DNA from 2 places in the Roseibium sp. LAB1 genome. Region 2 is predicted to be linked to the other one. Evidence: riboswitches for the same ligand, from Rfam matches in the RefSeq annotation. Region 2 holds a riboswitch; the other holds the start of a gene.
The links. Region 2 has a riboswitch for S-adenosylmethionine ahead of ACYQ54_RS13610 (O-succinylhomoserine sulfhydrylase). Riboswitches for the same ligand answer to the same signal wherever they lie in the genome.
Positions count from the first base shown of each region.

Region 1: linked by a shared signal. The riboswitch ahead of ACYQ54_RS15015 (hypothetical protein) and the one ahead of ACYQ54_RS13610 (O-succinylhomoserine sulfhydrylase) in region 2 are both predicted to bind S-adenosylmethionine.

Region 1 is NZ_BAAGIB010000002.1:1,108,272-1,113,105, forward strand. Features, by position in the region: gene ACYQ54_RS15000 (ABC transporter permease) at 1-72, shown strand, start outside; gene ACYQ54_RS15005 (ABC transporter ATP-binding protein) at 69-788, shown strand; gene ACYQ54_RS15010 (YoaK family protein) at 854-1,543, opposite strand; SAM-I-IV-variant riboswitch at 1,642-1,766, shown strand; gene ACYQ54_RS15015 (hypothetical protein) at 1,808-2,107, shown strand; gene ACYQ54_RS15020 (acyl-CoA thioesterase) at 2,175-2,519, opposite strand; gene ACYQ54_RS15025 (hypothetical protein) at 2,786-3,007, opposite strand; gene ACYQ54_RS15030 (group III truncated hemoglobin) at 3,010-3,501, opposite strand; gene ACYQ54_RS15035 (RrF2 family transcriptional regulator) at 3,599-4,030, shown strand; gene ACYQ54_RS15040 (Crp/Fnr family transcriptional regulator) at 4,173-4,769, opposite strand.
Region 2 is NZ_BAAGIB010000002.1:803,202-808,035, reverse strand. Features, by position in the region: gene ACYQ54_RS13625 (ion transporter) at 1-201, shown strand, start outside; gene ACYQ54_RS13620 (IMPACT family protein) at 673-1,221, opposite strand; gene ACYQ54_RS13615 (2'-deoxycytidine 5'-triphosphate deaminase) at 1,228-2,364, opposite strand; SAM riboswitch at 2,503-2,582, shown strand; gene ACYQ54_RS13610 (O-succinylhomoserine sulfhydrylase) at 2,620-3,828, shown strand; gene ACYQ54_RS13605 (CDP-alcohol phosphatidyltransferase family protein) at 3,825-4,442, opposite strand; gene apaG (Co2+/Mg2+ efflux protein ApaG) at 4,653-4,834, shown strand, end outside.

The DNA of each region.
Region 1 (4,834 bases), 310 kb from region 2:
ATCGCCGGATATATTCCCGCCCGGAAGGCCGCCCGGCTCAACCCTGTCGACATCATCCGGGGCGCGACATGACCCCTGCCCCGGAACAGCAGGCCCAAGCCGACCGTGTTTTGCTGGAGGCCAGCAATCTCACCCGTATCCTGCCGGCCATCGTGCCGGTGACGCTGGTGCAGGATGTGAGCTTTCAGGTGGGCGAAGCGGAGTTCGTGGCAATTACCGGCCCGTCAGGATCCGGCAAATCCTCTCTGCTCTATCTGCTGGGCCTTCTGGACCGGCCAACGTCCGGCGAAGTCCGGATCGACGGACTTCCCACCCATGCGCTGACATCTGCCGAAATGGCGCAACTTCGTCTGGAAAAACTGGGCTTCGTCTTTCAGTTCCATTTCCTTCTGCCAGAGTTTACCGCGCTGGAAAATGTGATGATCCCGATGCAGCGGCTCGGCAAACGCAGCCCCAAGGCGCAGCTCGATCATGCAACGGGGCTTCTGGCGGCACTCGGACTGGAAGACTTCCTGCACCGCCGCCCGGAGCAACTTTCCGGTGGTCAGCGCCAGCGGGTCGCCGTTGCCCGCGCGCTTGCCAATTCGCCGGCGCTGATCCTGGCAGACGAACCGACCGGAAGTCTGGACAGCGCTTCAACCGAACAGGTGTTTGAAAGCCTGCAGGACATCGTGAAGACCGAGAAAACAACCGTTGTCGCAGTCACGCACGACCTTGAGCTTGCCGACCGGATGGACCGGCGCATCCATCTGGTCGATGGTCGCATCGACTACGACAAGCATCGCTAGGGGCATTCCCTCTCGGCCCGACGAATCAGAAACAATTTGGCCATGTAGCCAGGGTGCTACCTGCCTCAGGCGGCCTGACCCTCGCGCACCGGCTGCACCAGCGCCAGCAACATCAGCAGGGTGACAGGTATCGCAAGCGCCCAGAAGCCCATGATCGTCATCAGAAAACTTGCCAGCAGCCCTCCGGCGGCGAAGGCGGACAGCACCAGGGTCTGGTGACGGATCCGAGACCGGCTGTCTGGCCGCGTTTCGGGATGCGTAAAATAGTCGGCGATGCCAAGCACAAGCTTCAGCGTGTTGCCGGTCATGATGGTTGTCGGAACATGCCGGTTGAGCAGCGTCAGCATGATGACATTCTGAAGCGACATGGCGACGGTCGAAAACCCGATCGCCGTCAGGGTGACGGCCGAGAGCGGGCCTCCGGCGGATGGATCGCCCAGTCCTGCAACCAGCATGAAGGCAGCCACCAGCAAGGCTTCGAGCGCGAACAGATGCTTCACGGTGATCCTGTTTTTCTGCACCAGCCTCGTAACGGAAACGAACCAGAAGAGGGTGGATGCGAAGAAGACTGCCAGCACAAACACCTTCAGGGCCGCGTTTTCCGCCTGGTGAAACACCTCCGTGCACAGAACGACAAGGGTGCCGGTTATGAAGGCCGTAAACGTATGAAACAGGCCGAGGATGCAGACCACATCAATGAAGCAGGCGCAAAAGGCGAGCAGGATCGGCACGATTGGCCGACTGTGATGCAACATGGACCGGTCCAACTACACACACTCCCGAGCTAGTCCTTTCAGGAAGATGTGCCATGCACTGACGGTCTTGCCAAGGTGGAATGGACATGGCATAAGCCCGCAATCATCAAGAGAAGGGCTGGCGCCCTCGCCAACCTGCCGTTCCGGGCAAGGTGGTTTCCGCAACAGGGATGCGGCCGGTCAGACCCTCAACCGAGGCTTTCCGGCAACGAAGCGGTTAATTTGCATGCGCCAGTCCTCCTCGGGCAACCGATGGAGGATTTTTTGTCTCAGGACCCTTTTGCCGGACGTGCGGCAGATCTGATCGAGAACCATGTGGCGGCGAGCTCCCAGCTTGCCGGAACGGATATCTGGTGCCAGGCAGCTGAAGACTGCGTGCTGGCACGGATCAAATCCCTGCGCATTCTGGGCGGCCTGCCGCGGCACAAGGCGCCGCTCAGCCAGTCGGCCCGCACAGAGCGCCTGAAAACACTGCTTCAACTCTGGGCGAACGGCTGCACCTGCGCTGTCGATGAAGACCTGTTTGCCGATATTCTCAATCGGCATGGACCCCTCAGGCACTAATAAAGAAGGCTGGTTATCCGGGGCTTGTCCGAATGCCAAGCTGTGCGTCGGCGGCGCGTCTGTTCGCTCAATCCCTTTTGGGAACGGGACGCGGCTTGCCGCCGTCATCGACGGCCACCATGGTGAAGACCGCTTCGGTCACCTTTTCGCGGTGGCCGTAGCGATGACGCAGAGCCCAGGATTCAAGCTTGATTTCCATCGACGAATTGCCGACGCGAAGGACTTCGGCATAAACGCACAGCACATCGCCCACATGGACAGGCCGGATGAATTTCATCTTGTCGACCGCGATGGTCACAACACGCCCTTCGGCCCGCTGACCGGCAGCGATACCGCCTGCCAGATCCATCTGCGACAACACCCAGCCCCCGAAAATATCTCCCGAGGCATTGGTGTCGGCCGGCATCGCCATGGTACGCAATGTCAGATCGCCAGTCGGCTTTTCGTCGTACACGCCTGAACCCCTCCGCTGATTCTCGCAAGAAGACTAGGTCATAGCCTGCAAGAATAGAAGTGGCTGAACGACGGCGGGTCCCTACGTTGCTGACCCAAAGCCTGTTATCGCAAGACAAACATCAGGATCGCCATGATCCACAAGGGCATGGGTGCCGCGACCCAGATCAGCAGGATCGGCAGGCCGCGATGCATAAGATTGGACGTGTTCATTTTTGTGACTTTCTAGCTGAAGGCCTGGATCTCGAAGACTGTCATCGCCGAAAGAGCGATAATGCCGGTGATGAAGGCCAGTTTTGCGCTGCCGATCAGCGTCCGCCCGGCAACATCCAGCTTCGGCAGCGGCATGCCGCGCGAGTCCAGATACATGGAAAGAAGCATCAGCGAGAACACCGTGAACCAGACGAACACCAGTGCTTCCGCGATCAGGACGATTGTTACCAGCATGATCAGCTCCATTCAGAAGATTGCGAGGACAGCTCGGCTGGTGGATTGGCTCCGGGTGTTCCGAAGGTGGCCAGCCAGAGGCTCTGGGCAATTCGTTCAGCAACGGAGACAATCTCGTCGGCAAGGTCAGGAACGAACAATTCGCGGATCACGGGGCGGAACACGCCGAGCCATTCACCGTAGTCCGCGCTGACCATCTCCTTCTGCTTCAGGTGGGCCGGCACAGGCTTTCCCTTGTAGGCGCCGTTCTTCATCAGCACGGATTGCCAGAAGGCCTCCATTTTCGGCAGGTGCTCTTCCCACCGGCCAGCCAGGCGGCGCTCGAAGATGCCCCCCAACCGCGGATGCTGGCGAATGCAGCCATAGAAGGTATGGACCATCACATGGATCGCCTGTTCGTCGACCTGCTCATAGCGCTGGAGGCGGTCGCCCTTGTCCGGCGTGTCGCGTCTCTGCAGCTTGTACCTGTTTGAACTGGAGTTAGGGGCTTCCATCGCCGCCTCCATAACATTCATTTAAGATGCATCTTTTAAATGGCACAGCGACGCGCTAAAATCAACATATAAGATGAATGTTTAAAGAGACCCAGCCATGCGCCTTAGTCAGGCCAGCGATTTTGCCTTGAGAATCCTGATGGCCACAGGCCAGTCGAACGATCCGCAGACCGTCGACAAGCTGTCGCGGCAGCTTGGCCTTGCCAAGTCTCATGTGATGAAAATCGTCGCCCATCTCGCCAAGGGTGGCTACCTGGAGACGACCCGCGGACGCGGCGGTGGCATCCGTCTGGCCAGGGCGCCAGACACGATCCGGCTGGGTGACGTCGTACGGCTGATCGAGCCAGACCTTGGCGTGGTGGCCTGTCTCAAGCCCGAACCCACAGTCTGCGCTTTCCTGCCGCGCTGCGCCTTGAAAGGCGCGATGGCACGGGCATCGGAAGCGTTTCTCGACAGTCTCAATGCCGACACTCTGGCGTCAATCCTTGCAGGAACGCAATTGGCCATGCCGGTGGAAACCGACGCTTGAAGCAGAACGGCCGCAAGACGGTATCACGGCAAATTCCGGCAAGGCAGCGTTGGATCAAGCTCGGTGGAAAGCAGCATCAGAGTGCGCAGCCCTCACCCAGTGCATCTGCACTGTTGTTCCGGTGATGGACACCCTTGTTGCCTTATAGCGTCGAGGCCTTTTCCAGGAAGTCCATCTGCTCCAGGCAATAGTAGCCTGAAATCCGGCTGATGGTGCCTGCCCGTTTCCAGTCGTTAAGGACGCGGCTGACGTTTTCACGCGCGGCCCCCGCCATGTTGGCGATGTCCGCCTGGCTGAGCTTGTAGTGGATCAGCAACCGGCCATCGTCCAGCGGCTTGCCGAAAGTTTCCGCCAGCTGCAGAAGGGTCTGCGCGACCCGTCCCGGCAAGGGCAGGAACGAGCGCGCCGCCAGCACATCATTGGCGTGACGCAGCCGCTTGCCGACAATTGACAGCATATGCCGGTAGACGGCCGGGTTCTCGTCGGCGAAGCGCTGGAAGGCGGCCTTGTCGATGAATGCGAGCTGGGCTTCCTTGAGGGAGATGACCGTGGCCGACCGCGGACGACCGTCGAGCAGGGCCAGTTCACCGACAAGATCGCCCGGTCCAAGCACCGCAAGCAGTTGCTCGTCGCCTTCCACGGACAGAAGCGAAACCTTGAGCGAGCCTTCCAGGACGGCGTAACAGCCGTTTCCGGGGTCCCCGTTTTCGAAGAGAATGGTGCCGGCCGATATTTTCATCGGCCTTGCGAGGCGCGACAGGCCAACGGCCAATTCCGGGTCAAGCCCCTCTAGCGAAAAGCTAT
Region 2 (4,834 bases):
TTCATCCTGTGCACGGCCTTCACGGTGCTGAACCTGTTCATCGGTATCATCGTGTCCGCCATGCAGGAGGAGCACGAAGCCGAAGCCGACGCCAACCGCCAGGCCATCCACGACGACACAGGCCTGATCCTCGAAGAGGTCAGAGCGCTCCGCAATGAGGTCAAACAGCTTCAGGCTGAGGTAGGCAAGGCGCGGACATAAGACGTGCGACGCGCGATGTCGGTGACCATTCGGGTAACCTGTCGGCACGGTTTTGCTCTCCAGTTTGACTGAGGTGCCGATCTAATCTCGTGGTGAGTGCCCTGAGCGGTTGCTCCCTGATAATTGCGATCATTGGCAGGAGGGGGCGTGCATCCCGCATGATTGAGGAGAGTGCCGTGGTCGGTCGGGTTCTTGGCGAGTAGTACGATTGCTTTGTCAATCAGATCCGGCTCTCAACTCCCGCTGATGCGACGTCGGCTCGGGATAACCAACCATCCGATCGTCATTGCCGGACTTGATCCGGCAATCCAAGCCGTGACTTCGGTCGAACGGCGCAAGGCTCTTTGGTGAGGAAACGGCATGGATCCCATGGTCAAGCCATGGGATGGCGTACGCGCGACTGTCTATTATTTGAGGGCGGCAAGCAGCCTTGTTCGGAAAAGTGGGAAAGATCTTCCAGACTTGGAGAACTTATAACTCCACCAAAACCTCTTCCGGCCCCTCGACAGTCAGCGTCACGCCGTCTTCGGTGTAATCCCGCGTGATGACCGTCAAGCCGAGGCTTTCGATCCGCCGTTCCAGCTCGGAGCTGGAGGCAAAATCGGCGCGAACGGTTTTTGAAAGGATCTTCTGAAACGGAACCAGGTTGGCATTGTTGATGGCGTCCTGTGCCGCGCCCGAATAGGCGCGTGCGAGGCCGCCGCCGCCGAGCTTCGTGCCACCGAAATATCGCACGATCAGAACGGCACAGTTGATCAGTTCAGCGCCTTGCAGCACCCGAAGCGTGGGCATGCCGGAGGTGCCTGCCGGTTCGCCGTCGTCCTTGCCGCTTTCCTCTATCCGGTCGTCTTCCAACAGCCGGCGGTGCGCCGTGACGATGTGGTTGGCTTTCTTGTGTTCCTTGCGCAGCTCCTCCAGCCGCTGGTCGAACACGTCCACCGGCACAAGATGCGCCAGGAAACGGGACTTCCGGTCTTCCAGAAAGCCTTCGAATTCACGCGTTACGGTTTTCAGGGCCATCGGTGGTCAGGCGGGTGCCCTGAAATGCTTGGACAGCTTGAGGGCCTGGCCCTGATAGTTGGAGCCGATGCCTTCGCCGTATAGCGTTGCCGGCCGTTCCGCCATGTGTTCGTAAACCAGGCGGCCGATTGTCTGGCCGTGTTCCACGATGAAGGGCACATCGTGCGAGCGGACTTCCAAAACCGCGCGTGAGCCGACACCGCCGGCTCCCGCATGGCCAAAGCCCGGGTCGAAGAAGCCGGCGTAATGAACGCGGAACTCGCCGACGAGTGGATCGAACGGCACCATTTCTGCGGCATAGTCCGGCGGCACATGCACCGCTTCCTGGCTGACCAGGATGTAGAAGGCATCCGGATCAAGGATCAGTTCCGCCCGCTGGCGGCGATAGATCGGTTCCCAGAAGTCCAGGACATCCTGAGCGCCGACGACATCCACATCGATCAGTCCGGAGTGCTGCTTGGCGCGATAGCCGATCAGGCTGTTCGGGCCGGTCCCTTCCAGATCGATGGAGAGCTGCACACCGTTGCCGATGCGCTCGTTGCCGCCGCTCATCAACGTGTGCGCCTTGTGGACCTCTTCCAGTTCGGCATCCGGAATGAGCGACTGGCCGCGCCGGAAGCGGATCTGACTGAGGCGGGATCCGGACCGAACGAGAATCGGGAAGGTCAGCGGAGAGATTTCAGCATAGAGCGGACCGGTGTAGCCGGCCGGAATTGTATCGAAGGCCAACCCGTTGTCGGTAATGACACGGGTGAAGACATCCAGGCGCCCGGTGGAACTTTTCGGGTTTGCCGTGGCGGAAATATCCGATGCCAGAGCAAGGCTTTCCTGAAGCGGCACGATGTAGACGCAGCCGGTCTCAAGAACCGCACCTTCGCTCAGGTCGACGGTGTGCAGTTTCATCTGCTCAAGCCGTGCCGCAACCTGGATGTCCGGTCCCGGCAGGAAGCTGGCCCGCACCCGGTACGCTTGCCCGCCCAGACGCAGGTCGAGGCTGGCGGGCTGGATCTGTCCAGTGACTGGCGGTGCGTCCGCTGAAATCTCTCCGGCGGCGAACATCGCCTGGATTACCCGTTCCGGCAGAATGCCGTTTGCTGTGAGAATTGCGCTTCCGTTCAAGGCCTGACCTGCTGTGACGTTCATGAAGATATCCCGCAATTTGCTGGTCTATGGTCATTAAAGGATCGGGCCGCCCGCGCCAACAGGCATTCTGGTAGAACCGGGCATTTGGCAGGAAGGGACGCAAGGCAATTGACCTGCGCTTACTTTTCCCGTAGGACAATCCCACTTCGTGGTGATTTGGGCCGGCCGGCTTGCAGCCACGTTAAACAAGTTGCTAAAAAGGCCGGAGGTGAGAACCCCGGTCTTGAGGCTGGGGTTTTTTGCGTTTGGAGCGGAATGAAAGACATGACTGAGACCACCAAGACCGGAAACAAGAACTGGCGCCCTGCAACCAACCTGGTTCATGGCGGCACCATGCGGTCACCGTTTGGTGAGACCTCGGAGACCATCTACCTGACCCAGGGCTTCACCTACAGCGATGCGGAAGCAGCCGAGGCGAGGTTCAATGGAGAGAACCCGGGCTATGTCTATTCCCGCTATGCCAATCCGACCGTCACCATGTTCGAGGACCGCATCAAGGCACTGGAAGGGGCCGAGGCAGCAAGGGCGACGGCCAGTGGCATGGCGGCCGTCAACCTGGCGCTGATGGCTTCGGTCAAGGCCGGTGACCATGTGATTGCCGCCAAGGCCCTGTTCGGCTCCTGTCGCTATATCTGCGAAACCCTTTTGCCGCGCTTCGGCGTCGAAAGCACGTTGGTCGACGGAACAGATATCGAGCAGTGGAAGGCGGCCGTCCGGCCGAACACCAAGGCGCTGTTCCTGGAAAGCCCCACCAACCCGACGCTGGAAGTGATCGATATCGAAGCCGTGGCGCAGATCGCGAAGGAAGCCGGAGCCCGGCTGATCGTCGACAACGTTTTCGCCACCCCGCTCTATCAATCGCCGTTCAAGCTTGGTGCCGATGTAGTTGTTTACTCAGCCACCAAGCACATTGATGGCCAGGGCCGGTGTCTCGGCGGCGTGATCCTGTCCGACGAAGAGTGGATCAACGACGAGGTGATGCCCTTCATCAAGCACACCGGACCGCACATGAGCCCGTTCAGTGCCTGGGTGCTGCTGAAAGGTCTGGAAACGCTGCCGCTGCGTGTCGCTCGTCAAACGGAGACGGCAGGCCGGATTGCCGATTTCCTGGCCGGTCAGTCCAAGCTCAAGCGGTTGATCTATCCGGGCCGGGACGATCATCCGCAGGCCGATGTTGCCAAGCGCCAGATGAGCGGCGGTTCCACCATGCTGGCGCTGGAAGTCGAAGGCGGCAAGGAAGCCGCGTTCCGCTTCACCAATGCGCTTGAGCTGATCAAGATCTCCAACAACCTCGGTGACGCCAAGAGCCTGATCTGCCATCCGGCGACGACGACGCACCAGTCGATCGGCGAGGAAGCCCGCGCGGAACTCGGCATCACCGACGGCATTCTGCGCCTGTCAGTCGGTCTGGAAGATCCGCAGGATCTGCTGGAAGATGTTGAAAAGGCGTTGGCGGCGATTTAACGGCCTGAACGTTGCAGCGCCCGGATGCCTATAAGCACCCGGGCGCCGGCAGACACAAAGCAGACAGCTGCAAACCCGTAGGCCAGCACCGGAAACCAGGCGGGTACCAGCGCCATGAGCAGAAACAAGGCGATTGTTTCAGCGCCTTCAGCAAGACCGCCGATGTAATAGAGCGATTTGGAGCCCTGAGCGTCGGTCGTAAGATTGTTCTTTTCCGCCATGATGGCAAAGGCCAGGAAGGCCGAGCCGTTGGCGTAGAAGCTGGCGAGAAGAGCGGCCGCGGGCAACGCATTGCCGGCAGGATCGTGAATGGCAAAAGCAAGCGGGATTGCGCTGTAGAAGAAGAAATCCAGCGTGATGTCGAGATAACCACCGAGGTCCGTCTTGGTGGTCGCGCGGGCCAATGCACCGTCGAGGCCGTCGGCAAAGCGGTTGAGCGCAATCAGGAAAAAGCCGGCCATTGTGTGGCCTGAGGCAATGGCAACAGCTGCTGCCATGCCGGCGACAAAGCCCGCCAGAGTTACGCTATTGGCCTTGAGACCCGTGCCGGCAAGGGATTGGCCCAGCCGGTTGAGCGGCGGATCGATCAGCAGGCGCAGGCGGGCATCGAACATGAGGAGGTCACTGTTTTGGGTCTGACAGATCGTGTTCATGCAAAATCCAGCTTCAAATCTCAAGCAATTCCAGCCTCAGATGTCACAAGCCTCTTTCACGCTTGCGTCATTCGCCCTATAAGCGCGTCCTGAACGAGCGGGTGCGTCCCGTGGAAGTCACTTCGGACCGGTCTATTTCAAGGTCCGTAGTTCTGAAATTAAGGAAAAGTCGTGTCTGGCAGTTACACCGCCATCACCCAAGGGATCGAAGTCTCCGTCGAGCCGTTTTATCTGGACGATGAATCGCGTCCGGAAGAGAGCGAATACATCTGGGCGTATATGGTCGAGATCCACAACGGTGGCAGCGAACCGGTGCAACTGAAGACGCGTTACTGGCAGATCACCGACGCCAG